One region of the Pannonibacter sp. Q-1 genome, then DNA from elsewhere that is predicted to be linked to it. Evidence: predicted binding sites of a transcription regulator. Region 1 holds the regulator's gene; each other region holds the start of a gene.
What was found. The regulator PhoB, encoded in region 1, activates phosphate uptake and scavenging genes when phosphate is short. The targets are predictions, from matches to a motif close to TGTCATNNANCTGTCAT.
Positions count from the first base shown of each region.

Region 2: the regulator PhoB is predicted to act here: its motif matches at 6,297-6,313, upstream of ugpB (sn-glycerol-3-phosphate ABC transporter substrate-binding protein UgpB).
Region 3: the regulator PhoB is predicted to act here: its motif matches at 2,123-2,139, upstream of ACVNHC_RS21310 (arsenate-mycothiol transferase ArsC).

Region 1 covers NZ_JBSXNB010000001.1:296,616-307,034, reverse strand. Annotated here, with positions in the region: gene ACVNHC_RS01375 (substrate-binding domain-containing protein) at 1-310, shown strand, start outside; gene ACVNHC_RS01370 (substrate-binding domain-containing protein) at 653-1,699, shown strand; gene pstC (phosphate ABC transporter permease subunit PstC) at 1,770-3,230, shown strand; gene pstA (phosphate ABC transporter permease PstA) at 3,227-4,561, shown strand; gene pstB (phosphate ABC transporter ATP-binding protein PstB) at 4,576-5,373, shown strand; gene phoU (phosphate signaling complex protein PhoU) at 5,413-6,123, shown strand; gene phoB (phosphate regulon transcriptional regulator PhoB) at 6,161-6,859, shown strand; gene ACVNHC_RS01340 (GcrA family cell cycle regulator) at 7,064-7,636, opposite strand; gene ACVNHC_RS01335 (acetylornithine transaminase) at 8,060-9,262, shown strand; gene argF (ornithine carbamoyltransferase) at 9,265-10,188, shown strand; gene ACVNHC_RS01325 (Hsp33 family molecular chaperone) at 10,200-10,419, shown strand, end outside.
Region 2 covers NZ_JBSXNB010000005.1:198,716-209,134, forward strand. Annotated here, with positions in the region: gene yjfF (galactofuranose ABC transporter, permease protein YjfF) at 1-469, opposite strand, end outside; gene ACVNHC_RS15850 (ABC transporter permease) at 466-1,500, opposite strand; gene ytfR (galactofuranose ABC transporter, ATP-binding protein YtfR) at 1,497-3,062, opposite strand; gene ytfQ (galactofuranose ABC transporter, galactofuranose-binding protein YtfQ) at 3,155-4,117, opposite strand; gene ACVNHC_RS15865 (Na/Pi cotransporter family protein) at 4,317-6,002, opposite strand; gene ugpB (sn-glycerol-3-phosphate ABC transporter substrate-binding protein UgpB) at 6,477-7,808, shown strand; gene ugpA (sn-glycerol-3-phosphate ABC transporter permease UgpA) at 7,878-8,762, shown strand; gene ugpE (sn-glycerol-3-phosphate ABC transporter permease UgpE) at 8,774-9,622, shown strand; gene ACVNHC_RS15885 (sn-glycerol-3-phosphate import ATP-binding protein UgpC) at 9,622-10,419, shown strand, end outside.
Region 3 covers NZ_JBSXNB010000009.1:38,866-49,284, forward strand. Annotated here, with positions in the region: gene ACVNHC_RS21305 (VTT domain-containing protein) at 1-1,451, opposite strand, end outside; gene ACVNHC_RS21310 (arsenate-mycothiol transferase ArsC) at 1,598-2,071, opposite strand; gene ACVNHC_RS21315 (tannase/feruloyl esterase family alpha/beta hydrolase) at 2,359-4,044, shown strand; gene ptsP (phosphoenolpyruvate--protein phosphotransferase) at 4,168-6,159, opposite strand; gene ACVNHC_RS21325 (PTS sugar transporter subunit IIB) at 6,194-6,481, opposite strand; gene ACVNHC_RS21330 (PTS sugar transporter subunit IIA) at 6,498-6,965, opposite strand; gene ACVNHC_RS21335 (PTS galactitol transporter subunit IIC) at 6,962-8,371, opposite strand; gene ACVNHC_RS21340 (sugar-binding transcriptional regulator) at 8,669-9,646, shown strand; gene gyrB (DNA topoisomerase (ATP-hydrolyzing) subunit B) at 9,739-10,419, opposite strand, start outside.

The DNA.
Region 1 (10,419 bases):
CGGCATCTTCGGCTATTCCTTCCTGGACCAGAACCGCGGCGGGCTGAAAGCCGTGAAGATCTCCGGTGTCGAGCCATCCGCCGTCACGATTGCGGCTGGCACCTATCCCCTGTCCCGGCCGCTTTATTTCTACGTGAAGGAGGAGCATCTGGGAAAGATCCCGGGGCTTGAGGAATATCTCCTTGAATTTGCGTCTGAAAAGGCGCTGGGTCCGGGCGGTTATCTGGCCGGGAAGGGCCTCATTCCGCTGCCGAAGCACCAGCGGCTCGAGAACGAGAAGCTGGCTGAGGAACTGGCGGCGGCCCATTGACCGCAGCTTTTCAAGAGGGGATGGGAGGCATTGCCGCTCTCCGCTGCTGCGGGCGCTGCCGGCAGGGTTCCTGGCGCGCTGCCGGCTAACAAGATGCTCCCGGTCTGACAGGCTGTCCCAGCCGGAGCGGCCCTGCTCGCCCGCCAATGTCACAAAACGGCATTTGTTGGGGCGACTTCAGAAAAATTATTCAATTTTATCAATAACTTAAATTGTCACAAAAGTGATATGGAACTGACATAGAAGTCTCATCTGCGGCCGTTAGGTTCCGCTCGTCGCCAGGGCCTCAGGGGAGGCTGGGTGGCGCGCCCAAAAACCTTGACATTCAAAGGGAGTGGTCAAGTGAAGTTCAAAACCCTCGTAAGCACGGTTGCCCTCGCGGTTGCCGCCACCGCAGTCGCCGGCGCCGCTCAGGCTCGTGATCAGATCCAGATCGCCGGTTCCTCGACGGTTCTGCCCTATGCTTCCATCGTTGCTGAAGCTTTCGGCGAAAACACCGACTTCCCGACCCCGGTCGTGGAATCCGGCGGTTCGGGCGCTGGCCGCAAGAAGCTCTGCGAAGGCGTTGGTGTGAACACCATCGACATCGCGAACTCCTCCAGCCGCATCACGCAGTCGGACATCGACACCTGCAACGCCAACGGTGTCACCGAGCTCATGGAAGTGCGCATCGGCTATGACGGCATCGTGTTTGCTTCCGACATCAACGGAAACAAGTTCGAGTTCACCCCGGCTGACTGGCACTCCGCTCTGGCCGCCCAGGTCGTGAAGGATGGCCAGCTCGTTGCCAACCCGAACAAGAAGTGGAGCGATGTGCGCGCTGACCTGCCGGAGCAGGACATCCTCGCCTTCATTCCGGGCACCAAGCATGGCACCCGCGAAGTGTTCGACGAGAAGGTTCTGCACGCTGGCTGCAAGGCCAACGGCATCGAAGAAGCTCTGAAGGCTGCCAACGGTGGTGACGCCAAGGCTGCTGCCAAGGCTTGCATGGCGCTGCGCACCGATGGCGTGTCCATCGACATCGACGGCGACTACACCGAGACCCTGGCTCGCGTTGCTGCCAACCCGCATGGTATCGGCGTGTTCGGTCTGTCCTTCTACCAGAACAACACCGACAAGCTCCAGGTTGCGACCATGGGCGGCATCGTTCCGACGGTCGAGAGCATTGCCAAGGGTGAGTACCCGGTTTCCCGTCCGCTGTTCTTCTACGTGAAGAAGGCTCACATCGGCGTGATCCCGGGCCTGAAGGAATACGTCGAGTTCTTCGTCTCCGACGATATCGCAGGTCCGGATGGCCCGCTCGCTCAGTACGGCCTCGTTTCCGATCCGGAACTGGCTGCGACCCAGAAGGCCGTTGCTGACGAAGTCGTCATGGGTCCGCTCAAGTAAGCGGTTCGAGCCTATGGAAGGCCAGGGTGGCGCAATAGCGCCACCCTTTGCTCTGTGGATTGGATAGCTCATGAGCCTCGGTGCCCTTCTCCTTATAATTGTTGCTCTTGCCTTTGTTGGGGCGTTCGCTGGCAGAAGCCGGGCGGTGGCTCTCGTTGGCGGAGATAGACGGAAACTGCATTCGCTGCCGGGCCACTATGGCACGGTTGTGTTTCTGTTCACGGCCGTTCCGGCGCTCGTGCTGATGGCTGCCTGGCTGTTTTTGTCGCCGGTGATTATTGAAGGAGCGGCGTCGCGGAGTCTTCCGGAGGCGTCATCCGACAGCTCGACTGCCATGACACTGGTGATGACCGACGTTCGCCGTATTGCCGGCGGGCTGCAGGTTCTTGCCCGCCGTGGTGATCTGTCTGAGGAAAGCATCGCGGAAATGCGCGGTGATCTCAGCCTCATTCGCGGCCGCATGGCGCAGGCAGGGGTTGCCCTCGGTGCCGATGTGCGCAGCGAAGTCTTTGAGGCTGCCAAGTCATACCGCGCGATGACCAATTCCTCCCGGTTCATGATGGCCATTGCGGTGATTGCGGTTGCGGCCGCCGGGCTTGTCTGGTCGTTTTTCCGGATTAATCCGGACTTCCGCGCCAGAAATGTCTCCGAGCAGTTCACGCGTTCAATGCTTCTTGCTGCATCGCTCGTCGCCGTGCTGACGACCTTCGGCATTGTGTCGTCCCTGCTGTTTGAGACCTATAATTTCTTCAACATGTACCCTGCGACCGAGTTCTTCTTCGGTACGGTCTGGAATCCGCAGTTCCGCGGCGGCTCCGAACTGGGCATCCTGCCGTTGCTCTGGGGTACCTTGTATGTCTCGACCGTCGCGCTCCTGTTTGCCGTGCCGATTGGCCTTTATGCGGCAATCTACATGTCGGAATATGCGTCCAAGCCGGTTCGAAGCATCGCCAAGCCGCTGCTTGAGCTGCTGGCGGGTATCCCGACCATCGTCTACGGCCTTTTCGCCCTGATCACGGTTGGCCCTTTCCTGCGCGACTACTTCGCCCAGCCCATGGGCCTGGGCAATTCGTCGTCGTCGGTGCTGACTGCCGGTCTCGTGATGGGCATCATGCTCATCCCCTTCGTGTCATCACTCTCGGATGACATCATCAATGCGGTTCCCCAGTCTCTGCGTGACGGCGCCTATGGCCTTGGGGCCACCAGATCCGAGGCGATCCGGCAAGTTGTCTTTCCTGCGGCCTTGCCGGGCATTGTCGGCGCTGTCCTTCTGGCAGCAAGCCGCGCCATTGGCGAGACCATGATTGTGGTGATGGGCGCCGGAGCTGCAGCCAAGCTGGGGCTCAATCCGTTCGATGCCATGACCACCGTTACAGTGAAGATCGTCAGCCAGCTGACAGGTGACACGGAGTTCGCCTCACCGGAGACACTGGTCGCCTTCGCGCTTGGCATGACGCTCTTTGTCTTCACTCTGGGACTGAATGTCGCCGCTCTTTACATCGTCCGTAAATACCGGGAGCAATACGAATGACCAGCGTCGATACTGTTCCGTTCAAATCGATCTATAACCCGGATGCACGGACCAAGCGGAGAAATGCGGCAGAGCGCCGGTTCCGCTTCTATGGAATGACGGCCATTTTCATTGGCTTGATGTCCCTCGTCATCCTTCTGTCTTCAGTGCTTTCCAGTGGCCTTGCTGCATTCAACCAGGCCTTTGTTGAGTTCGATGTGCAGCTGACGGAATCCGCCCTCGACAAGTCGGGCCAGCGGGATCTTGAGGAGATGAAGAAGGTCAGCACGGTCGGCTACGGGAATGTAATCCAGAAGGCGCTTCTGGAGGCTCTGAACCGTGCGGGCATTGAGACCGGCGGTTTGTCCGACAGGGAAATTTTTGATCTCGTCTCCAAGGAAGCACCGGCGACACTGCGCAACATGGTGCTGGCGGATCCGAACCTTGTCGGCCAGACAATCAAGTTCAAGACCTACGCCAACGGCCGTGTCGATGGCTACTTCAAGGGCCGCGTCACGATGGACAGCGCGAAGCTGGATAGCAATATCTCGCCTGAGCAGCTGGAACTCGCCGACAGAATGCGCGCAGCCGGCATGATGTATGAGGGCTTCAACTGGGGCTTCTTCTTCGGACCGGATGCCTCCGACTTGCGTCCTGAAGCGGCAGGTCTGGGTATCGCCTTCCTCGGCTCCATGTACATGATGATGATTGTTCTTGTCCTGGCGGTTCCGATCGGCGTGGCGGCGTCCATCTACCTTGAGGAATTTGCCCCCAAGAACTGGTTTACTGACCTGATTGAAGTCAACATCTCGAACCTGGCAGCCGTTCCGTCAATCGTGTTCGGTATCCTTGGCCTGGCTGTTTTCATCAATTTTGCCGGTCTTCCCCAGTCGGCCTCGCTGGTTGGCGGTCTTGTCCTGACGCTGATGACGATCCCGACAATCATCATTGCCACCCGTGCTGCGCTGCGCGCGGTGCCGCCGAGCATCCGGGATGCGGCGCTTGGGGTCGGTGCGTCGAAGATGCAGTCGATCTTTCATCACGTGCTGCCGCTTGCCGCTCCCGGCATCCTGACTGGAACGATCATTGGCTTGGCTCAGGCCCTTGGTGAAACCGCACCCCTGCTGCTGATCGGCATGGTTTCATTTGTTCGCAGTTTCCCGTCTGCTCCGCCGGAAGGCTTCTTCGAGCCGGCAGCTGCCCTGCCTGTTCAGGTCTTCAACTGGACGCAGCGTGGTGACCCGGCTTTCGTCGAGCGCGCATCCGGAGCCATTATCGTGCTGCTGGTGTTCCTGATCGTAATGAACCTGGTTGCCATCATCCTGCGCCGCCGCTTTGAGCGCCGCTGGTAAGAAAGGGATTACCGATGAATGTCAGCGCAAAAGTGGAGAACGGCGTGACCCACGCAGAACCCAAGATCGTCGCCCGCAAGGTTCAGGTCTATTACGGCGACAAGCACGCCATCAAGGACGTGGACATCAAGATTCAGCCCCGTTCCGTGACCGCCTTTATCGGTCCGTCGGGCTGCGGCAAGTCCACCTTCCTGCGCACCCTCAACCGGATGAACGACACCATCGACATCTGCCGTGTTGAAGGTGACATCCTGATCGACGGCGAGAACATCTACGATCCGAAGGTCGATCCGGTGCAGCTGCGCGCCAAGGTCGGCATGGTGTTCCAGAAGCCGAACCCGTTCCCCAAGTCGATCTACGAGAACGTCGCCTATGGTCCGCGCATCCACGGCCTGACCCGCAACAAGGCGGAACTCGATGAAGTGGTTTCTGCCTCGCTGCAGAAGGCCGGCCTGTGGAACGAAGTGAAGGACCGTCTTGATGGTCCGGGCACGGGCCTGTCCGGTGGCCAGCAGCAGCGTCTCTGCATTGCCCGCGCCATCGCCGTCAGCCCGGAAGTGATCCTCATGGACGAGCCGTGCTCGGCCCTTGATCCGATCGCGACCGCCAAGGTCGAAGAGCTGATCGACGAGCTGCGCACCAACTTCACCATCGTGATCGTGACGCACTCCATGCAGCAGGCTGCCCGCGTGTCCCAGCGCACCGCTTTCTTCCATCTCGGCAATCTGGTCGAGGAAGGGGCGACGCAGGACATCTTCACCAATCCGCAGGACAAGCGCACGCAGGATTACATCACCGGCCGTTTCGGCTGATACTGGATCTTGCGCCCCAGAATTTGAGAGGAACACGACATGTCCGAGCATACCGTTAGCTCGTATGACGAGGAACTGCGCGCCCTGGCCGGCCGGGTCGCCGAAATGGGCGGTCTGGCGGAGAAGCTGGTGAATGATGCCGTCACCGCTCTGCTGACTCACGATCTGCCCAAGGCACAGGCCACCGTTCAGGCCGATGCCAAGCTGGACGAGATGCAGCAGGAAATCGAGGCGAAGTTCATCCGCATCGTCGCCCTGCGCCAGCCGATGGGCCAGGATCTGCGCGAGATCATGGCCGCAGGCCGCATCGCCAACGATCTGGAGCGTGTCGGTGACCTTGCCAAGAACATCGCCAAGCGCGTGATTGCCATCGACGGCGTCTTCAATTCCAAGAAGGCCGCCTTCGGCGTCGAGCACATGTCCGATCTGGCGCTGAACCAGCTCAAGTCGGTGCTGGACGCCTATACGGGCCGTGATGCCGAAGCCGCCAAGGCCGTGCGCGAGCGCGACGATGAGGTGGATGCCATCTACACCTCGCTGTTCCGCGAGCTGCTGACCTACATGATGGAAGATCCGCGCAAGATCACCCAGTGTGCCCACCTGCTGTTCTGTGCCAAGAACATCGAGCGCATTGGTGACCATGCCACCAACATCGCCGAAAACGTCTATTTCATGGTGACCGGTGACCAGCTGCTGGAAGCCCGCCGCAAGATCGACGAGATGGGCATTGCCGAAAACGAAGGCGCCTGATCTGCCTGCCTGTAAGTGACGTCCGGAGCATATTGCCATGCCCAAGGTTCTTATCGTTGAAGACGAAGAGCCCCTGAGCCTTCTGCTGCGCTACAATCTCGAAGCCGAAGGCTATGACGTGGACTCCTGCAACCGGGGAGATGACGCCGAAATCCGGCTGCGGGAGACGCAGCCGGACCTCTTGCTGCTGGACTGGATGCTGCCGGGACTTTCCGGCATCGAGCTGTGCCGCCGCGTCCGGGCCCGGTCCGAAACCGAACGCCTGCCGATCATCATGCTGACGGCACGCGGCGAGGAGGCCGAGCGCATCCGTGGCCTCGCCACCGGGGCTGACGACTATGTGGTGAAACCCTTCTCGATCCCCGAGCTGATGGCCCGCGTGCGCGCCATCCTGCGCCGGGCCCGCCCGGAAGTGGTGTCCACCATGCTGAAGTCCGGCGATCTGGAACTGGACAAGGAAACCCACCGCGTCCGCCGCAACGGCAAGGAAATTCACCTGGGGCCGACCGAGTTCCGCCTGCTGGAATTCCTGATGACCTCGCCCGGCCGCGTCTTCTCGCGCGAGCAGCTGCTCGACGGCGTGTGGGGCCACGATGTCTATGTGGATGAGCGCACCGTCGACGTTCACGTCGGCCGCCTGCGCAAGGCCATCAACAAGGGCAAGGTGAAGGACCCGATCCGCACGGTCCGCGGCGCGGGTTATGCCTTCAACGATCAGTTCGCCGTCGCCAGCTGATCCGCTCTGCTGCAATTATTCTGGAAAGGCCCGCCATCCGTGCGGGCCTTTTGGCTTTTGGAGAAGCGCGCCACTTTGCGCCGGCGTTCCCAGCCGCTCAACAAATGCAGCCGGACGTCCAGCCAACAAAAAAGCCTGCCGCAGCGGGCAGGCTTGATTGGGTGAGGGAGCCGCTTGGGGTGCTGGTTGGCCCCCTCTGAAGCATCAGCCGCGAAGGGCTTTCTTGTCCGGAGCGGCGCGGCGGCGGTCGTTGACCGGCTGGTAGGCGATCCGGCAGTGCTGCGGGCAATAGGGAACGCCGGGCTCCGAATGGCGGCCGCAGAAATAGAAATCCGCAGAGGACGGGTCACCGATCGGCCACTTGCAGGTGCGCTCGGTGAGGGTGAGGATTGTGGCGCGCTCGGTGAAGGGCACCAGTTCGGCGAGCGGTGCTGCTTCCACGTCGATGGCCACATCTTCCTGCGGTGCCATCTTCAGTGCGGTGGCGCCGCGCAGCTGCGGCGTTCCTGCCGAAGGCGTGCGGATGGTGGAGGTGGCCTGCACCGTGGTCTGCTGCGGCGCGGCGGCTGCCGTCACCGGCGCCGTTGCGCTGCGCGGGCGGCGCTGCTTGGTGACAGGGGCCGCCGTCTTGGCGCGGCCCGACAGGCCAAGGCGGTGAACCTTGCCGATGACAGCGTTGCGCGTGATGCCGCCAAGCTCGGCAGCAATCTGGCTCGCGCTCAGACCGTCCGTCCAAAGCTTCTTCAAGAGATCTACGCGTTCGTCAGTCCAGCTCATCTGTCGCACCCCGTCGTTTGCGGCTGTAGAATTTTACGCATTAACCATGAATTAAGGCACGCGTGGTCCGCGCCTTAGTGGCCATATCCAGTATGATTTGGTGAACTACAGCACGACATGTCGTATCCGACTGGTTGGACACTACAATGGGCGGTGAAGGCGAGGCAAGTTGGGGGCAAACATGAACCGGGGACGAAACGACTTTTCCCCAGATAACCGGGGTTGACTTTTACCTTCTGCGGCAATGGCGGAAATGCGCCATTTGCATTGACACCCATAGGCAGGACCGTTGTATAAACGGTCCTTGTTCGGTGTGCCGCCTGCGAGGGCGGCACAGTTCGTTTTGAGAACCCGTTGATGGTAGACGCCCTGGCATGAACCCCATGCGGAAGGCGCGCTTAACTACCTGAAGGAGCAAGGGAAATGACTGCGTCGGCACTTTTCGGCACATACGCACGGGCGGACCTGGATTTCGTCCGCGGAGAAGGCGTCTGGCTGGAGACCGCTGACGGGCGACGCTTTCTCGACTGCGGGTCGGGAATCGCGGTGAATGCGCTGGGTCATTCCCACCCCCATCTCGTCAATGCACTGAAGGCGCAGGCCGAGAAGCTGTGGCACATCTCCAATCTCTACAAGGTTGCGGGGCAGGAAGAGCTCGGCCAGCGGCTGGCGGATGCCACCTTTGCGGACCGGGTGTTCTTTTCCAACTCCGGCGCCGAGGCGATGGAAGCCTGCATCAAGACGGCGCGGCGCTATCATTATGTCAATGGCCGCCCGGAACGGATCGGCATCATCACCTTTGAAGGCGCCTTCCATGGCCGGACCATTGCCACCATCGCGGCGGGCGGCCAGGCCAAGTATATGGAAGGCTTCGGCCCCAAGGCGCCGGGCTTTGATCAGGTGAAGACCGGTGACCTGGATGCGCTGAAGGCGGCCATCGGCCCAACGACAGCAGCGCTCTGCATTGAGCCCATTCAGGGAGAGGGCGGTGTGCGCGAGGTGGATGCGGAATTCCTGCGCAAGCTGCGCGAGATCTGCGATGCCGAAGGCCTGCTGCTGATCTTTGACGAGATCCAGACCGGCGTTGGCCGCACGGGCAAGCTCTTTGCCCATGAATGGGCGGGTGTGACGCCGGACCTGATGGCCGTTGCCAAGGGCATCGGCGGTGGCTTCCCCATGGGCGCCTGCCTTGCCACGGAAGCCGCTGCCGCCGGCATGGTTCCGGGGACGCATGGCACCACCTTCGGCGGCAACCCGCTGGCCATGGCCGTGGGCAATGCGGTGCTGGATGTCATTCTGGCCCCGGGCTTCCTGGAAGAAGTGCAGCGCAAGGGCCTCCTGTTGAAGCAGCGGCTGGCTGCGGTGATCGACGCCTATCCGAAGGTATTCGAGGATGTGCGCGGGCGCGGGCTGATGCTCGGCATCAAATGTGTCCGCCCGAATGCGGAAGTTCTGGCCAAGGTGCGCGCCAATGGCCTGCTGGTGGTTCCCGCCGGCGACAACGTGCTGCGCATCCTGCCGCCGCTGACGATCACGGATGAGGAAATCGGCGAGGCTGTGGCCCGCATCGAGGCGGCCGCAGCGGCCGTGGAGGCCGATCTGGCCAAGGAAGGGGATGGGGTGTGAACATGTCTGCGAATGGGCGTCATTTCCTCGATCTGACGCAGTTTGACGGTGAGGAACTGCGCGGAATTCTGGCCCTCGGGCGCAAGCTGAAGACTGAGCGCAACGGTGTCCGCCGCGGTGAAGGCCCGCTGGCCGGCAAGGTGCTGGCGATGATCTTCGAGCAGCCCTCCACCCGCACCCGCATTTCCTTCGACGTGGGCATGCGCGAACTTGGCGGTGAAACGCTGATGCTGACCGGCGCGGAAATGCAGCTGGGCCGGGGCGAGACCATCGCCGACACGGCCCGGGTGCTGTCCCGCTTTGTTGATGCCATCATGATCCGCATTCTCGACCATGATGACCTCAACGAGCTGGCGGCAAACGCCACCGTTCCGGTCATCAATGGCCTGACCAAGCGCTCGCATCCGTGCCAGATCATGGCCGATCTGATGACCTTTGAGGAGCATCGCGGCTCCATCAAGGGCAAGTCCGTGGCCTGGACCGGCGACAGCAACAACGTGCTGGCCTCCTGGGTGCATGCCGCACCGCGTATGGATTTCGAGCTGCGCATCGCCACGCCGCCGGAACTGGCGCCGCCGCCTGCGCTCATTGAAGCCGCGCGTGCGGAAGGCGCCTCGATCATCGTCACCGATGATCCCTTCGCCGCCGTGAAGGGCACCGATTGCGTCATCACCGACTGCTGGGTGTCCATGGGCGACGACGACGAGGCAACCCGTCACAACTTGCTGAGCCCCTATCAGGTGAACAAGCGGCTGATGGCGGAAGCCCATGCGGATGCCCTGTTCATGCACTGCCTGCCGGCCCATCGCGGCGAGGAAGTCACTTCGGACGTGATGGACGGACCCAATTCTGTGGTCTTTGACGAGGCCGAAAACCGGTTGCATGCCCAGAAGGGCATTCTGGCCTGGTGTTTCAACGGCCTTTGAGGACGTAAAACGTGGCACTTGATCTTGCATCCTATGGCGTGACGCCTGCGGGCACCGATGCCGTCCGGCCCTTCTCCGTGGAAGGGCTGGATGTGCGCGGCCGCGCCGTGGCGCTTGGCCCCATCCTGAACCAGATCCTTGACCGGCATGACTATCCGGCGCCGGTCGCCCGCCTGCTGGGTGAGGCGATTGCGCTGACGGCGCTGCTCGGCACCTCGCTGAAGTTCGAGG
Region 2 (10,419 bases), on a different contig from region 1:
GCAGGCGGATGAACATGTCCTGCAGCGTGCCATAGAACTCATGCGTGACCGGGATGGATTCGGTCGACAGGACGAAGGCAAGCCCGCGCGCCAGGAACATCCCGGCCAGCGTGACGATGAAGGCCGGCATGGCGAGGGCGTGGATGATGCCGCCCATGGCCGCACCGAAGGCCGAGGTCAGCACCAGAACCAATGCGAAAGCTGCCAGCGGATGGATCGGCGTGTCGCGCAGCAGTACCGCGAGCAGAACTCCGGTGAAGGCGATGACCGAACCTGCCGACAGATCAATGCCGCCCGAGAGGATGACAAAGGTCATGCCGACGGCGGCGATGCCGAGAAAGGCGTTGTCCGTCAGAAGGTTGCCGGCCACCCGAGTGGACAGCATGGCCGGATACTGGGTGTAGCAGATGGCATAGGCCAGCACGAAGACGGCGAGCGTGATGAGAAGCGGAAGCTGGCGGGATGTCATGGCTTGGACAGCTCCCTCTTGGCTGGTCTTTCCGGCTGGCGCCGCAGCACGGTGAAAAGGCTCTGGATGGCGGGGGACTGGATCAGCAGGATCACGATGATGATGCTGGCCTTGATCACCAGATTGAATTCCGGCGGAAAGCCGGAGATCAGAATGCCGGTGTTGATCGACTGGATGATGAGTGCGCCAAGGGCGGTGCCGAATAGGGTAAAACGCCCGCCGAGCAGCGAGGTGCCGCCGATGACGACGGCCAGAATGGCGTCCAGTTCCAGCCACAAGCCGGCGTTGTTGGCATCGGCGCCGCGGATATCGGCGGCGGCGATGATGCCTGCCACCGCTGCGGCAAGGCCGGAGATCATGTAGACGGCGACGATCAGCACCCCGGCATTGACACCGGCGAGGCTGCTGGCGCGGCGGTTGATGCCGACGGCCTCGATGAGAAGGCCAAGGGCCGTGCGGCGCACCAGCAGGGCGGCGATGAGGGCGGCCGCCAGCCACAGCACGACGGGCATGGGCAGACCGAAGAGCGAGCCGCTGCCGACGAAGATCAGCCCCTCATGGGTGAAGGTGAGGATGGTGCCTTCGGTGATGAGCTGGGCAATACCGCGACCGGCCACCATGAGGATGAGGGTGGCAATGATCGGCTGGATGTTCAGCAGCGCAACGAGAATGCCGTTCCACAGCCCGCAGGCAAGGCCGATTCCAAGAGCAACGGTGATGGCCGCCACGGCGCTGCCGCTGCTGGCCACCGTTGCCGCTGCCGCCGCGCCGCAAATCGCCATGACGGCCCCCACCGACAGGTCGATGCCGCGCGTGGCGATGACCAGCGTCATGCCGATGGCGAGCAGGGCCACCGGTGCGCCGCGGTTGAGAATGTCGATCAGGCTGCCGTAGAGCCGCCCGTTGGCAATGCCGATGTCGAGAAAGCCGGGAAACAGCAGGGTGTTCAGCGTCAGCACCACGGCGAGGGTGATCAGCTGCGGGGCAAAGCGCCGGAAAAAGCCGCCAGCGGCCTCGAGGAAGGGCTTCATTCGGCTGCTCCTCTGGCCTGGTCCTGAGCGGACACATGTCCATGTCCGGCCTCTGCGATGGCCTGCATCACCTTGTGCGGGGTCACGTCCTCTCCTGTCAGTTCGGCCACATGCGCCCGGTCGCGCACCACGATCACCCGGTGGCTGTAGACCACCAGCTCCTCCAGTTCGGAGGAAATCACCAGCAGCGACATGCCCTTGGCGCAAAGATCCTCGATCAGGCGGATGATTTCTGCGTGGGCGCCCACGTCGATGCCGCGCGTCGGCTCGTCGAGGATGAGGAACTTCGGATTGAGCGCAAGCCAGCGGGCCAGAAGCGCCTTCTGCTGGTTGCCGCCGGAAAGCTGGCCGATGGGCTTTTCCCGGCTGGTGGTGCGGATATCGAGCGCCTTGATGTATTTGTCGGCGAGTGCCACCTGCTCCTTGCGCGGCACGGGCCGCATCCAGCCGCGCCGCGCCTGCAGCGCAAGGGCGATGTTCTCGCGGATCGAAAGCTCGGCGATGATGCCGTCATGCTTGCGGTCTTCCGGGCAGAAGGCAAAGCCTTCGGCAATGGCCTGACGCGGCGAGCCGAGTTTCAACACCCGACCGTCCATCCGTGCCTCGCCCGTATCGGCGGGGGCGGCGCCGAACAGAACTTCAGCGGTTTCCGTGCGGCCGGAGCCGAGCAGGCCGGCCATGCCCACGACCTCGCCCGCATGGACCGACAAGTCGAAGGGGGCGACATGGCCCTTGCGGCCGAACTGGCGGAACTGCAGCGCAGCTTCGCCTTCCGGTGCCGTGTGAACGGCTCGCTCCCGCGTTTCGGCCTCCAGATCGCGGCCGAGCATCAGGGCCACCAGATCAAGGCGTGGCAGCCCCAGAGCGGCACGGGTGGCGACCTTGCGGCCATTGCGCAGGATCGTCACCGTGTCACAGATTTCGTAGACCTGATCGAGGAAGTGGGAAATGAAGACGATGCCGAGGCCACGCGCCTTGAGGCCGCGCACCACGTTGAACAGCATCTCCACTTCCTGGGTATCAAGGCTGGCGGTGGGCTCGTCCAGGATCAGCACCTTGCCGGAGAGATCCGCTGCACGGGCGATGGCGATGATCTGCTGCACGGCGACCGGATAGGCCGACAGGCTGCGCCGCACGTCGATATCAAGGCCGTAGCCGGCCAGCAGCACCTTGGCCCGTGCTTCCATCTCACGGGTGTGGACCATGCCGAAGTGCATGGGCTGGCGGCCGAGAAAGAGGTTTTCGGCCACCGTCAGGTTACCGAGGAGATTGACCTCCTGATAGACGGTGCCGATGCCCATGGTCTGGGCGTCCAGCGTGTCGCGCGGGTCGATCCTGCGGCCTTCCAGCAGGATGTCGCCCCGGTCGCGCCGGTAGGCGCCGGTCAGGCATTTCACCAGCGTGGACTTGCCCGCGCCGTTCTCGCCGAGCAGGGCATGCACCTCGCCCGCCTGCAGGGTGAAATCCACGTTGTCGAGGGCGAGCGCGCCGGGAAAGGATTTGGTGATGCCGGTGGCCTGCAGCAGATGCTGCGGCCCGGCGTGGGTAGATCTGTCTGTCACGGCGCTGCTCCGCAGGCATTGGCCGCCGCAAGGGCGGTCAGAAGCTGGAGACCGGCAGAAGGGTGTCTGCCGGTCCCCCGATCAGGACCGGCTCAGTAGCCGAGGTCCTTCTTTTCTTCGTAGACCTTCTGCGGGTCGTCAGCCTTGGTGTAGAGCTTCGATTCCGTCTGAATGAACTTTGCAGGCAAAGTGCCGTCCTTGCGGAAGGCTTCCAGCGCGTCGAAGGCGGGGCCTGCCATGTTCGGCGTCAGTTCCACCGTGGCATTGGCTTCACCGGCGGCCATGGCGAGGAAAATATCCGGCACGGCGTCGATGGAGACGACGAGAATGTCGGTGCCCGGCTTCAGGCCCGCTTCCTTGATGGCCTGAATGGCGCCGACAGCCATGTCGTCATTGTGGGCATAAAGCGCGCAGATGTTCTTGCCGCCGTTTTCCGCCTTGAGGAAGCTTTCCATGACTTCCTTGCCCTTGGTGCGGGTGAAGTCGCCGGTCTGGCTGCGGATGATCTTCAGGTTGTCATGCCCGGCCAGCGCCTGCTCGAAGCCCTTCTTGCGGTCGATGGCGGGGGACGAACCGGTCGTGCCCTGCAGCTCCACCACGTTGCACGGCTTGCCGTTCACTTCCTTGACCAGCCAGTCACCAGCGACCGAGCCTTCATGCACCAGATCGGACCCCACAGCCGTCAGGTACAGATCCTTGTCGCTGTCGACCATGCGGTCGAGCAGGATCACCGGAATTTCCGCTTCCTTGGCTTCCTTCAGCACCGCGTCCCAGCCGGTGGCGACGACGGGGGCCAGCAGGATGGCGTCCACGCCCTGTGCGATGAAGGAGCGCAGCGCCTTGATCTGGTTTTCCTGCTTCTGCTGGGCATCGGCAAACTTCAGGTCGATGCCGCGCTGTTCCGCCTGCTGGCGGGTCAGGGTCGTCTCGGCGGCGCGCCAGCCGGATTCAGATCCGATCTGCGAAAAGCCAACCGTCAGCGCCATCGCTGAGGTTGAGGCAAGCGCGACCGTTGCGAGCATCGTCATGCCCGCCAGAGCTGTCTTCAATTTCATTGGTTCCTCCCAGAACACGAATGGCCGTGGCCGGAAGTCAAAAAATCATACTATATTATTATTGTAAAGATGGTGTTTGAGTCCTGATGCAACATTGCATTGTGCATGTGCGAAAGCGCGCAGCGCCGGGTACCCGGATGATGCGAATAAGATTTTGAAATATATGAGAATTTTTCGGAGCAGAGAGGCCTGGATTTTCTCAGGCCGTCTGCTCCTGCATCTGGCTGCTGCGCCCGGCGAGGCGGCTTTCGAGGATCAGGCCCTGTTCGGCGAGGATAGGATGGGCAACGGTGACCAGCAAGGAGTTGATTTCCTTGAAAGCCCGCACCAGCTCCAGATGCATGTTCGAGGTCGCCATGCTGGCCGGATTGCCGGTCTGCAGCCGCTTCAGGTGGCGGTTCTGGCTGTCGCGCTCCAGCTTGCGCAGGACTTCCTTCTCACGCATCAACTGTTCGGCTGAATCGATGTCGGCGGATATCAGCACATTCATCGCCATCTGCATGTTGGCCAGAACCCGTTCATGCAGGCGGGTGATCTCGGCCCAGCCTTCGTCGGAGAAGCGCAGGCCAAGCCGGTTGCGCTCCTCGGCCAGCGGCAGCAGCATCTTGGCGATGATGTCGCCGATATGCTCCAGGTTGATGGCAAAGTCGGTCAGCTCGATGCTGCGCCGGGCATCTTCCTGCTTCAGCTCGCCCCGGTTCACCTCAGCAATGAACAGCTTGATCTCGGTGTGCCGCCGGTTGACCTCCTCATCAAGGGCGCGCAGCGCGGCAATCTGGCCGTCCTGCGCCCCGGCCAGAAGGTCGATGACTGGCCGGTACATCTGTTCCACCGTTTCACCCATCAGCAGCAGCTCGCGCTTGGCCGAAGCCAGGGCAAGGCTGGGGATCCTGACGGTCGAGCGGTCCAGCGCGGAGCGCGGGCGCGTCTGCACCGGGTCCGCCACCACAGGCGGACGGGGCAGAATCAGCGCCGTCAGAGCCTGCATCGGCCCGGTAAAGGGCAGCGCCAGCACCAGCAGAACGGCATTGAACAGCACATGGGCGTTGACGATGCGGCTTTCCGGGGCAGCGCCGAGCCAGTCCAGCGGCGGGCTGGCCATCCAAAGCGTGAGCAGCACGGCGGCAGACCCGGCCGCACGAAATACAAGGTTGCCCATGGGGATGCGGCGCGCCTCGATGCTGAGCCCGCGCGTCAGCCACACGGCAATCAGGCCTGCGCCCATATTGGCACCCAGAACCATCGGCAGGGCCGCATTGAACGGCAGCAGGCCCGCGCCGGCAAGGCTGGCGAGCAGCAGCACCATGGCGACAGAGGAATGCATGGCCCAGGTCAGCAATGCGGCCAGGGCGAAGGCGGTCAGCGGGTCGCCCTGCAGATAGGTGATCACCGCCGGCAATGCTTCGCTGTGGCGCAGGGGCGCGGTGGCCTCACCGATCATCTTCAGCGACAGCAGCACGAAGCCGATGCCCAGAATGATGCGGCCCAGCTGGCGTACCTGTCTGGCCTCGAACTTCAGAAACAGCACGCAGCCTGTCAGCATCAGCAGCGGAATGAGCTCGGAGAGATCGAAGGCCAGAATGCGCACCACCAGCGCAGACCCAAGGTCCGCCCCCAGAAGCGCGGCGAGCCCCATGGAGGCACCCAGCAACCCGCTGGCGGCAAAGCCCGCGGCCAGAACGCCCACGGCCGTGGAGCTTTGCAGCAGGATGGCCAGAACCATGCCGGCGAACGCCATGCCGAAGCGCCCGCCCTTTGCCTGCCTCAGCGCATCGCGCAGGGCAGGCCCATGCGCCCGCTCCATACCGGTGCGCACCATCCGGACAGCCCAGAGCAGAAGCATGACGGCCGCAGCCAGATGCAGGATGACGAGAAAGGGATGCATGGCGGCTCCAAGAATAGCCCGTCAAACGGGAAGGCTGATTGTATACGCACTGCACAACCTGTTGTTCCTTCATACGCCCGAATGATGCAAATGATAAGGCGGAGAAGGAAAAATGCCGCTGAAACGCGCCATTTTGGCAGCAAAGAGAAAATAAGCTGGCAAAATTAATGAAGCCTGGCAAGGGCGGAGCCTGTGGTGCGGCGCTGCCGTGGTGATTTGGCGCTCAGGGTTGCATGTCTTTATGCCCCTTCGGGAGGAGGGGGCCGGACATGGCCGTTGTCCTGTTCAAGGAACTGTCGTACAACGTTCATATGAGCGACATATGCCGTTCATATGAACATAATAAGAAGCGCGGGGACAAACACAGACTGCAGCCGGAAAGCCCGTCTTTCAGGCCCGGTTCGAGTGTTCCAAGCGCTGTGTGGAGCCGGACCCGTGGAGCGGGGCGGTTCCTTGTTAGGGAGCAGAAAACCAATGGCTAAGCGTCATATCGCAGCCGGCCTCTTTGCCGCTGCCGCCCTCATGGGCACCACTTCCGTTTCGTTCGCTGCCACGGAAATCACCTGGTGGCACGCCATGGGCGGTGAACTGGGCCAGAAGCTCGAAGATATCGCCACCAAGTACAACGCCACCCAGAGCGAGTACAAGGTTGTCCCGACCTACAAGGGCAGCTACGCCGAGACCATGACGGCCGCCATCGCCGCCTTCCGCGCCGGCCAGCAGCCGCACATCGTTCAGGTGTTCGAAGTCGGCACCGGCACCATGATGGCCGCCAAGGGCGCCGTCTATCCGGTCTACCAGCTGATGGCTGACGCTGGCGAAGCCTTTGATCCGAAGGCCTTCCTGCCGGCCGTCGTCGGCTACTACACCGACACGGACGGCAACATGCTGTCCATGCCGTTCAACTCCTCCACCCCGGTGCTCTATTACAACAAGGACGTCTTCGAAAAGGCTGGCCTTGATCCGGAAACCCCGCCGAAGACCTGGGAAGAGGTCGAGAGCTTCTCCAAGAAGATCATGGAATCCGGCGCTGCCAAGTGCGGGTTCACCACGGCCTGGGTTTCCTGGGCGCAGACCGAAAACTTCTCTGCCTGGCACAACCTGCCGATCGGCACCCTGGAAAACGGCTTCGGCGGCCTCGGCACCGAGCTGACGCTGAACGGCGAGACCCAGGCCCGTCACTGGGGCAACCTGAAGAAGTGGCAGGACGAGGGCATCTTCCAGTACGGCGGCCCGGCCGGCGGCAACGACGCCCCCCCGAAGTTCTACTCGCAGGAATGCGCCATCTACATGAACTCCTCGGCTGCCCGCGCTGCCGTGAACGCAAACGCCAAGGACTTCAAGGTCGGCGTTGGCATGCTGCCCTATTACAGCGACGTTCAGGGCGCTCCGCAGAACTCGATCATCGGCGGCGCCACCCTGTGGGTGCTGCAGGGCAAGCAGGCTGAGGAATACAAGGGCGTAGCCTCCTTCTTCAGCTACCTGTCCTCCGCTGAAGTTCAGGCTGAATGGCACCAGGCCACCGGTTACCTGCCGATCACGCAGGCTGCCTATGACCTGTCCACGGAACAGGGCTACTACGAGAAGAACCCGGGCGCTGACGTCTCCATCAAGCAGATGACGCTGAATGCCCCGACCGCCAACTCCAAGGGCCTGCGCTTCGGCAACTACGTCCAGATCCGTGCGATCATCGACGAAGAGTTCGAGCAGCTGCTCAGCGGTTCGAAGACCTCGCAGCAGGCTCTCGATGACCTCGTCAAGCGCGGTAATGCGCTGATCCGCGAGTTCGAAGCAGCCAACAAGTAAGCCGGAAACGGCAAGCAAGCCCGCGCTTCCCGCGCGGGCTTGCTTCTTTTTGCGTTCAGGGTGGGACCCATGCAGACAAAACGCGCCATCTTTCCCAACAGGCTGCTGCCCTATCTCTTGCTGGCGCCGCAGCTTGCGATCACGGGTGTCTTCTTCCTCTGGCCGGCAAGCCAGGCGATCTGGCAGTCGTTCCTCAGAGAGGATGCCTTCGGCTTCAAGACCACGTTTGTCGGGGTGGATAACTACATCCGCCTGCTGGCAGATCCCACCTATCTGAATTCGCTCTATGTTTCGGCGATCTTCGCCGTTTCGACGGCGCTGCTGTCGCTGGGTCTGGCGCTCGTGCTGGCCGTGGCGGTCAACAGCCTGATCCGCTCGCGCAATGTCTATTCCACCCTGCTGGTCTGGCCCTATGCGGTGGCCCCTGCGGTGGCGGGCATCCTGTGGTGGTTCATGTTCAACCCGTCCATCGGCATCTTCCCCTATCTGCTGCATGGGCTCGGCTACAACTGGAACCACAGCACCAGCAAGGTGGATGGGATGATCCTCGTCATCCTCGCCGCAAGCTGGAAGCAGATCTCCTACAACTTCATTTTCTTCCTGGCGGGGCTTCAGTCCATTCCGCAGTCGCTGCTGGAAGCAGGAGCCATTGACGGCGCGCGCCCGGTGAAGCGCTTCTTCACCATCGTGCTGCCGCTGCTCTCGCCCACCACCTTCTTCCTGATGGTCGTCAACTTCGTCTATGCGATGTTCGACACCTTCCCGGTGATTGACGCGACCACCAAGGGCGGCCCGGCGCAGGCCACCAACATTCTCGTCTACAAGGTCTATTCCGACGGCTTCGTCGGCCTCAACCTTGGCTCCTCGGCGGCTCAGTCCGTCATTCTGATGGCGATCGTCATCGTGCTCACCATCATCCAGTTCCGCTTCATCGAGCGGCGCGTGGCTTACTGAGAGAGGCGCAAATGGTTGAGAACAAACCCTGGCTCACCGTCCTCACGCATCTTGTGCTGCTGACGGGCCTCTTCATCGTCGCCTTCCCGGTCTATGTGGCGGTGATTGCCTCCACCCATGGCCCGAGTGACTTCATGACCGGCGTCATCCCCATGCTGCCGGGCAACGAGGCGATTGCCAATTTCACCACCATGATGACGAGCGGCAACAGCTCGGCCGGCGCGCCGCCGCTCGGGCCGATGATGTTCAACTCGCTGATCATGGCCCTGGCGATCGCCATCGGGAAGATCACCATCTCGATCATCTCGGCCTTCGCCATCGTCTATTTCCGCTTCCCCTTCCGCCAGCTGGCCTTCTGGCTGATTTTCATCACCCTGATGCTGCCGGTGGAAGTGCGCATCCTGCCCACCTACAAGGTGGTGGCGGATCTGGGCATGCTGAACAGCTACTCCGGCCTTGCCATTCCGCTGATCGCCTCGGCAACCGCGACGTTCCTCTTCCGCCAGTTCTTCCTGACGGTGCCCGAGGAACTGATGGAAGCCGCGCGTGTGGACGGGGCAGGCCCGATGAAGTTCTTCCGCGACATCCTGCTGCCGCTCAGCCGGACGAATATCGCGGCGCTCTTCGTCATTCTCTTCATCTACGGCTGGAACCAGTATCTCTGGCCGCTGCTGGTGACCACCGACACGTCCTATTACACGATCGTCATGGGCATCAAGCGCATGGCCGACGTGGCTGATGCGCATCCGCAATGGCATCTGGTGATGACCACCGCCGTGCTGGCCATGCTGCCGCCGGTCATCGTCGTCATCGTCATGCAGAAACTCTTCGTCAAAGGTCTCGTGGAGACGGAAAAGTAATGGCTACCATCACTCTTGATAACGTCCGCAAGGTCTATGCCGGCGGCGTCGAAGCGGTCAAAGGCGTGTCCATGGACATTGCCGACGGCGAGTTCATCGTGCTGGTCGGCCCTTCCGGCTGCGGCAAGTCTACCCTGCTGCGCATGATCGCGGGGCTTGAGGAAATCTCCTCCGGCGACATCCGCATCGGCGACCGGGTGGTGAACCGCGTGGACCCGTCCGAGCGCGACATCGCCATGGTGTTCCAGAACTATGCGCTCTATCCGCATATGACGGTCTACAACAACCTCGCCTATGGCCTGCGCAACCGCGGTGTGCCGAAGGACGAGATCGACCGCCGCGTCAAGGAAGCTGCGCGCATCCTGGAAATCGGCGCCTATCTCGACCGCAAGCCCAAGGCGCTTTCCGGCGGCCAGCGCCAGCGCGTTGCCATGGGCCGCGCCATCGTGCGCGAGCCGGCGGCCTTCCTCTTCGACGAGCCGCTGTCGAACCTCGATGCCAAGCTGCGCGTGCAGATGCGCGTGGAAATCAAGCGCCTGCAGAAGTCGCTGGCCACCACCTCCGTCTATGTGACGCATGACCAGCTCGAAGCCATGACGCTGGCCGACCGGCTGGTGGTGCTGAACGGCGGTCAGATCGAGCAGATCGGCGATCCGATCTCCGTCTATGAACGCCCCGCGTCCACCTTCGTGGCCTCGTTCATCGGCTCTCCGGCCATGAACCTGATCACGACGGCTTCCGCCAATGGCCGCCTGTCACTGCCGGGCGGTGCCGGTCTTGATGCGCCGGACATGGGC
Region 3 (10,419 bases), on a different contig from region 1:
TTCGGCACGGGGCTGTAGGTGGCAAGCGCTGCAGGCAGGTTGCGTGTGATGTGCCAGCCGCCGAACACCACGAAGGCACTGGCGACAATCGCCACCAGCACGCCCCGGCCCACCTTTTCGTTGTGGACATGGCCAAAGACGAAGGCAAAGGCGGAGACCATGGCGGTGCCGAACAGCAGGCCCGCCAGCACATCGCTGGTCCAGTGCACCCCGAGATAGACCCGGGAGAAAGCCATGGTCAGCACATAGATGGCGGTGATGGTGAAGATGCCGGCCTTGGACCAGGCCGAGCGCTCATGGGCGATCAGCACGGCAATGATGCCGAAAATGACGGTGGTGACCGTCGTGTGGCCGGAGGGAAAGCTGAAGCTGTGCACACCGTCGCCAAAGACATTGGGCCGGTCACGCACGACGAGAGCCTTCATCAGCGGCACGAACAGCGCCGTCGTGCTGACGGCGATGAGGAAACCGGTGCCCCGGCGCCAGGCCTTGCGGCCAAACAGATAGGCTGCGACCAGCAGCGCAAAGATGGTCAGCAGAAAACCATCGCCCAGCATGGTGATGGGCACGAGGATGCGGTCACCCAGCGGCGAGCGCAGGCTCTCGAACAGGTTGCGGATCGCCAGATCCGCCTGGGTCAGGCTGTCGCCCGGCGTCAGCTGCGTCACCAGCCAGAAGAAGGCCGGCATGGTGATGATCAGCAGGAGCGCGGATGCCAGCATGCCGGTGGAGCGGGGATGCTGCGGATCGAAAGAGCGGGCCACCCACTGCGAGACCGGGCCGGGACGGCGGGCAAACCAGCCGATGATGGCGCCATGGGTGCCGGCGAACAGCGGCATGATGATCTGGATGAGCCAGCGGCCCAGCATGATCACGACAAAGAGAATGACGCAGAGCACGCCCAGCATCACCGCCAGACGGCCGCTGACCTCGCCGATGGCACTCAGCGCCGTGCCGGCAATGAAGCCGGGTCCGAGGTGCGAGACGGCCCAGGCGATGGCCGAGGTGACGTTGACGAACGTGAAGTACCAGGCATCCATGCCCACCATGCCGGCGATGCCCGGCACAACGGATTTCACCCCCGGCACGAAGCGTCCGATGAAGACGCTTTTGCCGCCATGCAGGCGGAAGAAGGCTTCGCCCCGCTCCATAATGCTGGTGTAGCGGGACAGGGGCCAGACATTGCGCAGCCGGTCCTTGTAGAAATAGCCGACCCAATAGGAAATGGCATCACCGGCAATGGCGCCGAGGGTGGTCCATAGGAAGATCGACACCGGATCGAGCTTGCCGAGCCCGGCGAGCGCGCCCGCCCCAACCAGCACAACGGTGCTGGGCACGAAGAGGCCGACAATGAAGAGCGCCTCGCCCATGGCGATCAGGAAGCAGATGAGCCCGGCCAGTTCGGGGTTATCCCCAAGGAACGTGACGATCTGATTGAGATACTCGGTCAAGAACGGCTTCCACCTGATCGCAACATCTATGCAGCGCCAATGCACGGCCAGAAGTTTCGCGGGCCAAGGCCGCCTGCATATAAGTATCGGCCTATGTGCTCAACAGGTATCTAGCACCAGAAAGTTTCGGCAAGGTGCATGCGGCTTCAACAGGATGCGAGGAGCAGTTCCTGCGCCTGCCGCTCTACGGGAGCTGTCTGCTGGGCCAGCGTCTGGTCGATGCAGCGGCGGATGCGGCGGAAATACTCGCTGCAGGCCGCAAGGCTTTCCGGACGGCTGTCAGCCTCGCAGGCCGCCACCTGCCACAGGGTGCGGCGCGGGTTGCCCGGCCAGTCCGGCTGATGGCCGCCGGCCACACTGTCCGTCAGCGCCACCACGCGGTCCGGCTGCGGCGCATGGGGCAGCATGAAGATGTCCCAGCTCTTGGGCTCAAGGCCCTGCGCATCCAGGCCATGATCCTGCAGCAGGCGGCGCACCAGCGGATGCAACGCACCGCGCGGATTGGGCCCGGCGGAAAAGGCACGGATCCCCTGCGGCGCAAGGCTGTTCAGGTACGCCTCGGCCAGCGGCCCCAGCAGGGCGTTGTCCGGACAAACGAAAAGCACAGTCGACGGGGTCATTCCAGGCCTCTTCGAATCATCGCCCCTTGGGCGCCTGTTTAGTCAGATGACACTACGGACGTGTGACAGCGGCAGTTCGTGCAAACCCGGACGCCGCGGCACGGCCGGCAAGGTGGCGGGCGTATGGCTGTAGTGCGGTTTTGACTTGTCCAGCCAAAAGGACGCCCGTTAGCATACCACCTGCAATACGGATTGCGTCCGGACTGCACTTGCTGGCTGTGACCACAGGAGGAGCTGAGTCACAGGCAGGAAACGATGCAGACCGGATTTTGTTTCGGGAGGACGGAATGAAATTCAGACAAGCCTTGCTTGCCAGCCTGCTGGCGGCGCCGCTGTTGCCTGTGGCAGCCACGGAAAACGTGCAGGCGGCGGCAGATTGCGCCGCCGCTGCGGGCCTGTTCCAGATCGAGGGGCTGGACGTCACCGGCAGCGAAGCGGTTGCCAGGGATGCCGCGATTGGCCGCTCCGATATGTCGCCCGTTTCCCATTGTGTGGTTCAGGGCAAGCTGGACCAGCGCACGGGCGTGGATGGTCAGACCTACGCCATTTCCTTTGAACTGCGCCTGCCGGAAAACTGGAACGGCGGCTTTGTGCATCAGTTCAATGGCGGCAATGATGGCCGCGTGGTGCCCGCCCTTGGTCAGGTGCTGGGCGGCGACAGGAGCCAGACGGCGCTTGGCCGCGGTTATGCGGTCGTCTCCAGTGATGCAGGGCATGATGGCGCAGCGGTGAAGGATGCAGGCCTTGCGGGCGGCGCGCGCTTCGGCTTCGACCCTCAGGCACGCAGGGACTATGGCTATGGTGCCGTGGCCCGGCTCAACCCGGTGGCGTTGCAGATGATCGAGGCCTTCTACGGCCAGCCGGTGCAGCGGTCTTACGGGCTTGGCAGCTCCAATGGCGGCCGCCATGCCATGGTGGCTGCGGAACGGATGCCCGATGCCTTCGACGGGCTGCTGATTGCCTATCCCGGTTTCAATCTGCCCAAGGCCGCCGTGCAGCACGCCCACGACCTGCAGGCACTGGCCGCCATCTCCGGTGATATCCGCACGTCCCTGTCAAAGGACGATACGGATGTTCTCGCCAGGGGTATTCTGGACGCTTGCGACGGGCTGGACGGCCTGAAGGATGGTCTGGCGCAGGATATCGATGGCTGCCAGAAGGCCTTTGATGTCTCCGCGCTTGCCTGCAAGGCCGGGCAGGAAACCGGCTGCCTGAGCCAGCCCAAGATTGATGCGCTGCAGACGATCCTCAAGGGGCCGCACAACAGCAAGGGGGAGCAGCTTTACGCCCCCTGGGTCTGGGATGCCGGCATGGCCTCGTCCAACTGGCGCATGTGGCGGGTCAACAGCGAAGCGGAGGCCTTTGCCAATCTGCCGCGTATCGTGGCGCTGGGTGCTCCTTCACTGGCGCAGATCTTCACTACTCCACCCACCCGCGTCGAAGGATCGCCCGAAGCTTTGATGGCCTATCTTGCCGCCTTCAACTTCGACACGGACGCGCCGAAGATCTTTGCGAAGACGGAAGAGTTTCCCGAATCCGCCATGGAGTTCATGACCCCGCCGGGCGCGGATAATCCGGATCTGACTGCGTTCCGGGCTGCCGGAGGCAAGATTGTCCTGTTCCATGGGGCGGGTGATCCGGTCTTCTCCATTCGTGACACGGATGCCTGGTTCGAACGGCTTTCGGCCAATACAGGCGCAGAGCTTGATGGCTTCATCCGCTATTACCGGATTGCCGGCATGCCCCACGGCGCCAGTGGCCCCACGGCAGACGGTTTCGACTTTTTCGCCTCTCTGACCGATTGGGTGGAAAAGGGCGAAGCGCCCGGTGCGGTGATTGCCTCCGTGACGGACGGCAACAAGGAGGGCATCGCGGCGCTGGGCAAGGTGACGCGCAAGCTCTGCCCGCATCCGCAGGTGGCCCGCTACACCGGCAGCGATCCGGCTTCGGCGGAGAGCTTCACCTGCCAGTGAAACCCCGTAATACCAAGGCTTTCGACGCTGACGCATCACGCCTTGAAGATGCTCAAGCGCCGCACGGGCTTAGCCAAGAAAAATGCCCCGGAAGCGGTCTTCCGGGGCAGGTGGCGTCTGACCTCAGGGGATCTGAGGCGGGGAGGAGAGGGTGGCAGCGCCGATGGCCTGCTTGATGCGGGGGATGGAGGCTGGCGCCATGCTGAGCTCGCGCACGCCCGCATCAAGGAAGGTTTGAAGCAGGCCCGCATCGGACGCAGCCTCGCCGCAGATGCCGCACCAGATACCATGCGCCTGTGCCGCTTCCGCGACCATGCGGATGGCGCGCAGAACAGCCGGATGGTCCGTCTGGCAGAGGCTGGCGACGGACGGGTTCATCCGGTCGGCGGCCATGACATATTGGGTGAGGTCATTGGTGCCGATGGAGAAGAAGGCCGTCACCGCCGCAAGATCATCGGCGATGAGCGCGGCGGCCGGCGTTTCCACCATGGTGCCGAGATCAAAGCTGCCGAAAGCCCTGCCCTCTGCCGTCAGCTCGGCTTCGCACGCGGTTATGAGGCCGCGGGTGCTGGCGATTTCCGCCGGATCGCTGACCATGGGCAGCATCACCTTGAGATCGCCGTAAGGGGCCGCGCGTAAGAGCGCCCGCAGCTGCACCTTGAACAGACCAGGATTGGCGAGACACAGCCGGACGCCGCGCAGGCCGAGGAAGGGATTTTCCTCCTGCGGCACCGAAATGCCGCGCACCGGCTTGTCGCCGCCGATGTCGAGGGTGCGAATCACCACCGGATGGCCGGGGAAAGCCTCCAGCACGGTCCGGTAGGTGGAAAACTGCTCTTCCTCATCCGGCAGGGCGGTGCGCCCCAGGAACAGAAATTCGGTGCGCATCAGGCCGACGCCCATGGCGCCGTGCTCCTTTGCCAGCTCAATGTCCTTCACCGAGCCGATGTTGGCGGCGACAATGACCGGTGTGCCATCGCGCGTGACCGGCGCCACATCCCGCAGCGCGGAGAGCCGCTCCGCCTCGGCGCGGGCCTGCGCGCAGCGTGCCGTGAACTCCTCCGCGACATCAGATGACGGGTCCGGGTAGACCAGCCCCGATGTGCCATCCAGCGCGACCGACCCCGCTGCGGCTAGCTTGCCTTGCGGATCAGCCACACCGAAGACGGCAGGAATGCCGAAGGCCTTCGCCAGAATGGCGGCATGACTGGTGGCCGAGCCGTTGCGGCAGATGAGGCCGCCGGTGCGGCGCAGATCTGCCGCGCCGATTTCCAGCGCGGTCAGATCCCCGGCCACAATGACCGCCCCTTCCGGGCAATCGGCGAGAGACACCGGCTTCAGGCCGTTGACGGCAAGTGCCAGCAGCCGGGCCACCGCATCCATGTCTTCGGCGCGGGCGCGGGCGTAAGGGTCCGGCAGGGCAGCGAGGGCGGCTGCCGTCTCGCGTCCGGCGGTCAGAATGGCGGTGATGGCCGGTTGTCCGTCAGCCACACGGGCGGCAATGGCTGCGGCCCAGTCTGCGTCTTCGGCAAGACTGGCAATGGCGGTCAGAATGTCTCGGGCTTGAGGCGATGCCGCGCGGGCGGCGTCATCATGGATCTGCAGCAGCAGCCGGACGCGGGCGCCCTCAACTTTCTCCAGCTCTGCGCTGCGGGCTTCCGGCGGGGTGGGGCCGGCCGGAGCCTGCAGCGCGGGCTGGATGAAATGGAACACCGGACCGATGGCAGGTCCGCCACCCGTACCGATGCCTTTGAGGGCGCCAGCGGGCCCTGCGCCAGCGGCAGGAGCGCATTCCTCAGCAGGCACCGGGACTGCTTCGCTGGCTATGGATGCGAGCGCTTCCGCCGGTTCATGTGCCGTTCCGCCTGACAGAAAGCCGGAGACGGCGGACAGGGCCTCGGCGGCGTCCGGGCCGCTGGTGCGCAGCTCCACCTCGTCGCCTTCCTTGACGCCAAGCAGCAACAGCTTCAGCGAGGAGCGGGCCGGAGCGGTTTGCGCCCCGGCGCCGATCACGATCTCCGCCTCGAAGCCCTTGGCGAGGCGGACGAGTTCGGCAGCCGGGCGGGCATGCAAGCCCCCCTCGACGCCAACGCGCAGGCGCTTCATCGTCTCCATCGGTCCTGTTCCGTCTTCTGGTCTTTGCGTCCGCTCAGCCTGCGAGGATTTTGGCGATCTTCTCGATTTCCGCATCCCGGCCAATGCCAGTAAGGAAGGCGAGCGTGACGATCGCGGGCTTGGGCAGGTTGGGCGGCAGCGGCGTGGTGGAGACGACGAGATCGGCCTGATCGATCAGGCTGGGCACCTCGGTTGCCTTGCACTGGCGGGTCTCGATGCGGATGCCGCGGGCGGCCATGGCCTCTTCCAGGCTGTTGGCCACCACGGTGGATGTGGCAACGGCGGTGCCGCATGCCACGAGAACGGTCTTGGTCTGCGCCATCAGTTTCCTCCTGTTGTTATTCTGCGCTGAGGAGAGCCATCGCCTCCTGCGGGCCGGATGCGTCCATCAGCTTGCGGATGCGCTCCCCATCCTGCAGCAGTCTGCCGATGGATTGAAGCATGCCGATCTGTTCATCCTTGCTCTTCAGCGCCAGCGCGAAAACCACCCGCACGGCCAGCTGATTGTCCGGATCATCCATGCTGGCAAAGGCAACAGGTTCCGCCAGCGTGGCGATGGCAATGCCGGAGCGGATGACATGCTGCGGATCGGTGTGGGGCACCGCCACCGCCAGCCCGTCTTCCATCGGCAGGCCGGTGGGCATCACCTTTTCCCGGTCGATGACCGCCTGCACATAGGTGTCTGCGACAAGGCCCTTGGCCCTGAGGTGACCGGCCAGAAGGCCGATCACCGAGGTTGCGTCCTGTGCCTGCGCCTTGAGGAAGATACCGTCCTCAGCCACGCAGTCTGCAAGGGATTGCGTCATGCATTCGCTCCGTTGGCAGCATCGTCTTCGCCGCCTGCCAGCTTCTCGAGCGTGGCGCGCTTGGTGACAAGGGCGAGCAGGGCCGCGGCAGAACAGATGGCAAGGATCACCAGTCCGAGGATGCCGAACACCTGGACCAGTTCCAGCGTTGCCCAGACAAGCCAGACAAAGCCGTCACCGATGGCCGTGATCTGCGAGGCGCCTTCCGGCATGGCAAAGCCGGAGGATACCGCAGCCTTGGTGAAGAGCGGGGCCAGTGCGCCAGCCATGTAGAAGCCGAGGCCCAGCGTAACCGTGCCGATGATCACCATGCGCAGCACGTTGCCCCGCACGATGGGTGCGGCCAGCGCCACGACGAAGGGGATCACCGCCAGATCGGCGAAGAGGATGACCCGGTTGCCCGGCAGCACCACCGACAGGAAGATGGCAATCGGCACCAGCAGCAGCGAACTGGAAATCGCCGCCGGATGGCCGATCAGAATGGCCGAGTCGAGGCCGATGTTGATCTGGCGGCTGCCGGCGCGCTTCTGAACGAAGTCGCGGGCGGCTTCCGAGACCGGGATCAGGCCTTCCATCAGGATCTTTACCATGCGCGGCAGCAGCAGCATCACGGCGGCAAGGTTGATACCGGTCTTCAGCACCTTGGTGATCATGCCGGCAACATCATCCGGGTTCCAGAAACCGATGGTGCCCAGCACCACGCCGATGACGAGACCCAGAACCACCGGCTCACCCAGCACGCCAAGGCGCTCCTGGATGTGATCAGTGCTGAGATCGATGTCACGCAGGCCCGGGATACGGTCGATGACCCAGTTCACCGCCACGGCGATGGGCAGGATCTGGACAGACAGAAGATGCGGCACCGAAACACCCGGCAGGCCATAGAAGCGCTGCACGGCCTTGGCGCTCCAGTCGGCGAAGATCAGGCAGATCACGGCAATGATGGCGGCAGCGGCAAGGCCCATGCCGAGCGAATTGGTGGCCGCGACCACCAGCGAGCCGACGAAGGCAAAGTGCCAGAAGTTCCACACATCCACGTTCAGCGTGCGGGTGAGGCCCGCGAGCAGCATCACGACATTGACGGCAATGCCGATAGGGATGATCCAGAGGCCGACCTGCGAGCCGAAGGCAATGGCGGCCGAAGACGGCCAGCCCACATCGACGATGTCGCGGGTGACGCCGGTGTTCGTGGCAATGGCCTGCGCCACCTCGCTGAGGTTGGTCCACATCAGGCCGATGACGAGATTGATGCCGATGAAGGCGACGCCGATGGTGACACCGGCGCGGAACGCCTTGCCCGGGCGGGCGCCCAGAACCACGGCAATGATGAAGATGATGATCGGCAGCAGAACCGTCGCGCCCAATCCGTCGACGACAGTCTTCAACCCTGACAACAGGCTATCCATGATTTCCTCCTCCCGAAGTTCTGGCCAGACATCCGGGCCTGCCCGGGACGGAGAGGCCTCGATGCCGCTTGCGCTCTCCCTCCAGGGCGCCTGCCGCACTCTCCGCCAGCCTGATGCACAGATCGCAATCCGGCAAAGGATCGGTCAAATGTGCATCTTATGCACTTTTGTCTAAACCCGGAGGTGGATATGTGTCAAGTGTGCTTCGGTTGAACATTTGTTCAGGTTGCCGTGGCGCGCGCTCTGCATCATCTAGATGAAACGGGATATGTTCCGGGAAGGCTCGAGGGAGGAAACATGGCAAGACCCAAGTCCGGTGATGACGATCTGGGCGTGCTCGCCGCATGGCTCTATTACGTCCATGGACTGGGGCAGGAACAGGTGGCCCGGCGGCTCAACCTGTCGCGCACCAAGGTCACCCGGCTGCTGGCACAGGCCCGCGACACGGGGCTGGTGAAGATCTCCGTCGAGCATGAAATGGCCGAAACCCTCGCGCTCAGCGACTGGATCAGCCAGCGCTACGGGGTGGAGGAATGCGTGCTGACGCCGCCGCTCGAAGCCCAGTCCTCGGAGCCGGAGCTGGCCGAGCGGCTGGGGCGCGAGTCGGTCGGCATTGCCGCCAGCAACTATCTGTCCCGCATTCTGTTGAGCACGCCGGACATGATCCTGGGCGTTGCCGGCGGGCGGACCATTGCCCGCATGGCCGATGCCATGCGCCAGCTTTCCAAAAGCGACTGCCTCGTTGTGGCGATGATCGGCGCCTCATCCATTGATGACGGGGTGAGTTCCTATTCGGTGGCCCTGCAACTGGCCGCCACCATCGGCTGCCCGGCCCGCACCCTGCCCCTGCCCAGCCACGTCGGCAGCCCGCAAACGCGCCAGACACTGGAGCAGGACCCGGTGCTGCGGGCGATGCTGGACAAGGGAGAGACGGCGGCGCTCAATCTGCTGAGCTGCGGCGGCGTGCAGCCGGGCGGCACCTTCTTCCGGCTGGCGGGCATCGGCGCTTCAGAGGTGGAAGAGGCCATCCGGGCCGGGGCAGTGAGCGAAATCGGCGGCTTTTTGCTGGCCGCTGATGGCAGTCTGGTGGACTGCGCCCTCAACGAGCGCCGCGTCGGCATCTCCTTCGAGGCGCTGAAACGCGGCACCAATGTCATCATCGCTTCCGGCGCCCGCAAGACCGAGCCCCTGAAGGCGGTGATGAAGGCAGGTCTTGCCCGCACCATCATCATTGATCAGGAAATCGCCCAGGCCTTGGCCCGCAAGGGGGCGTGAACAGGGCGTGAATTGGGCCTGAGACATCCGCGCTGGCATGAAGCCTGCCCCTGCGGGAGGGGATCCGGCGGGTCAACCCGCCGGATCCGGCATCACACGTCCAGATTGGCAACGCTGAGAGCGTTGTCCTGGATGAACTCGCGGCGCGGTTCCACCTCGTCGCCCATCAGCTTGGTGAAGATGTCGTCGGCCGCATCGGCTTCCTTGACCTTCACCTGCAGCAGCGAGCGGACGTTCGGGTCCAGCGTCGTCTCCCACAGCTGCTCCGGGTTCATCTCGCCAAGGCCCTTGTAGCGCTGCAGGCTGAGGCCCTTGCGGCCGAGGGCGAAGATGGTGGACAGCAGCGCCTGCGGCCCGCGGATCGCCGTCTCGGTTTCCTTGCGGCGCAGAACGGCGGCCTTGCCGTAGATCTCGTTGAGATGGGCCGAATGAGCATCAAGGCGGCGGGCATCGGCCGAGGCCAGAAGCGCCGGATCGATGGTGGCCACCTCATCCACACCGCGCACGGTGCGGCGGAAGACGAGCGCGCCATCGTCACGCACCTCGGCCGTCCAGCCCCGCTCGAATTCATCGGCGAGAATGTCGAGACGGCGGGCGATATAGGCAGCCGCCTGCTCGCCCTTTTCCCGGTCATTGAGCGTGTCCGGATTGAGCGCACCGGCAATCGCCGCCTGTTCCACCACCGCACGGTCATAGCGCGAGTGCAGGCCGTCGAGAATGCCGCTGATGGCGCGCGCCTGCTCCACCACCTGCCGCAGGTCCGCGCCTATGCG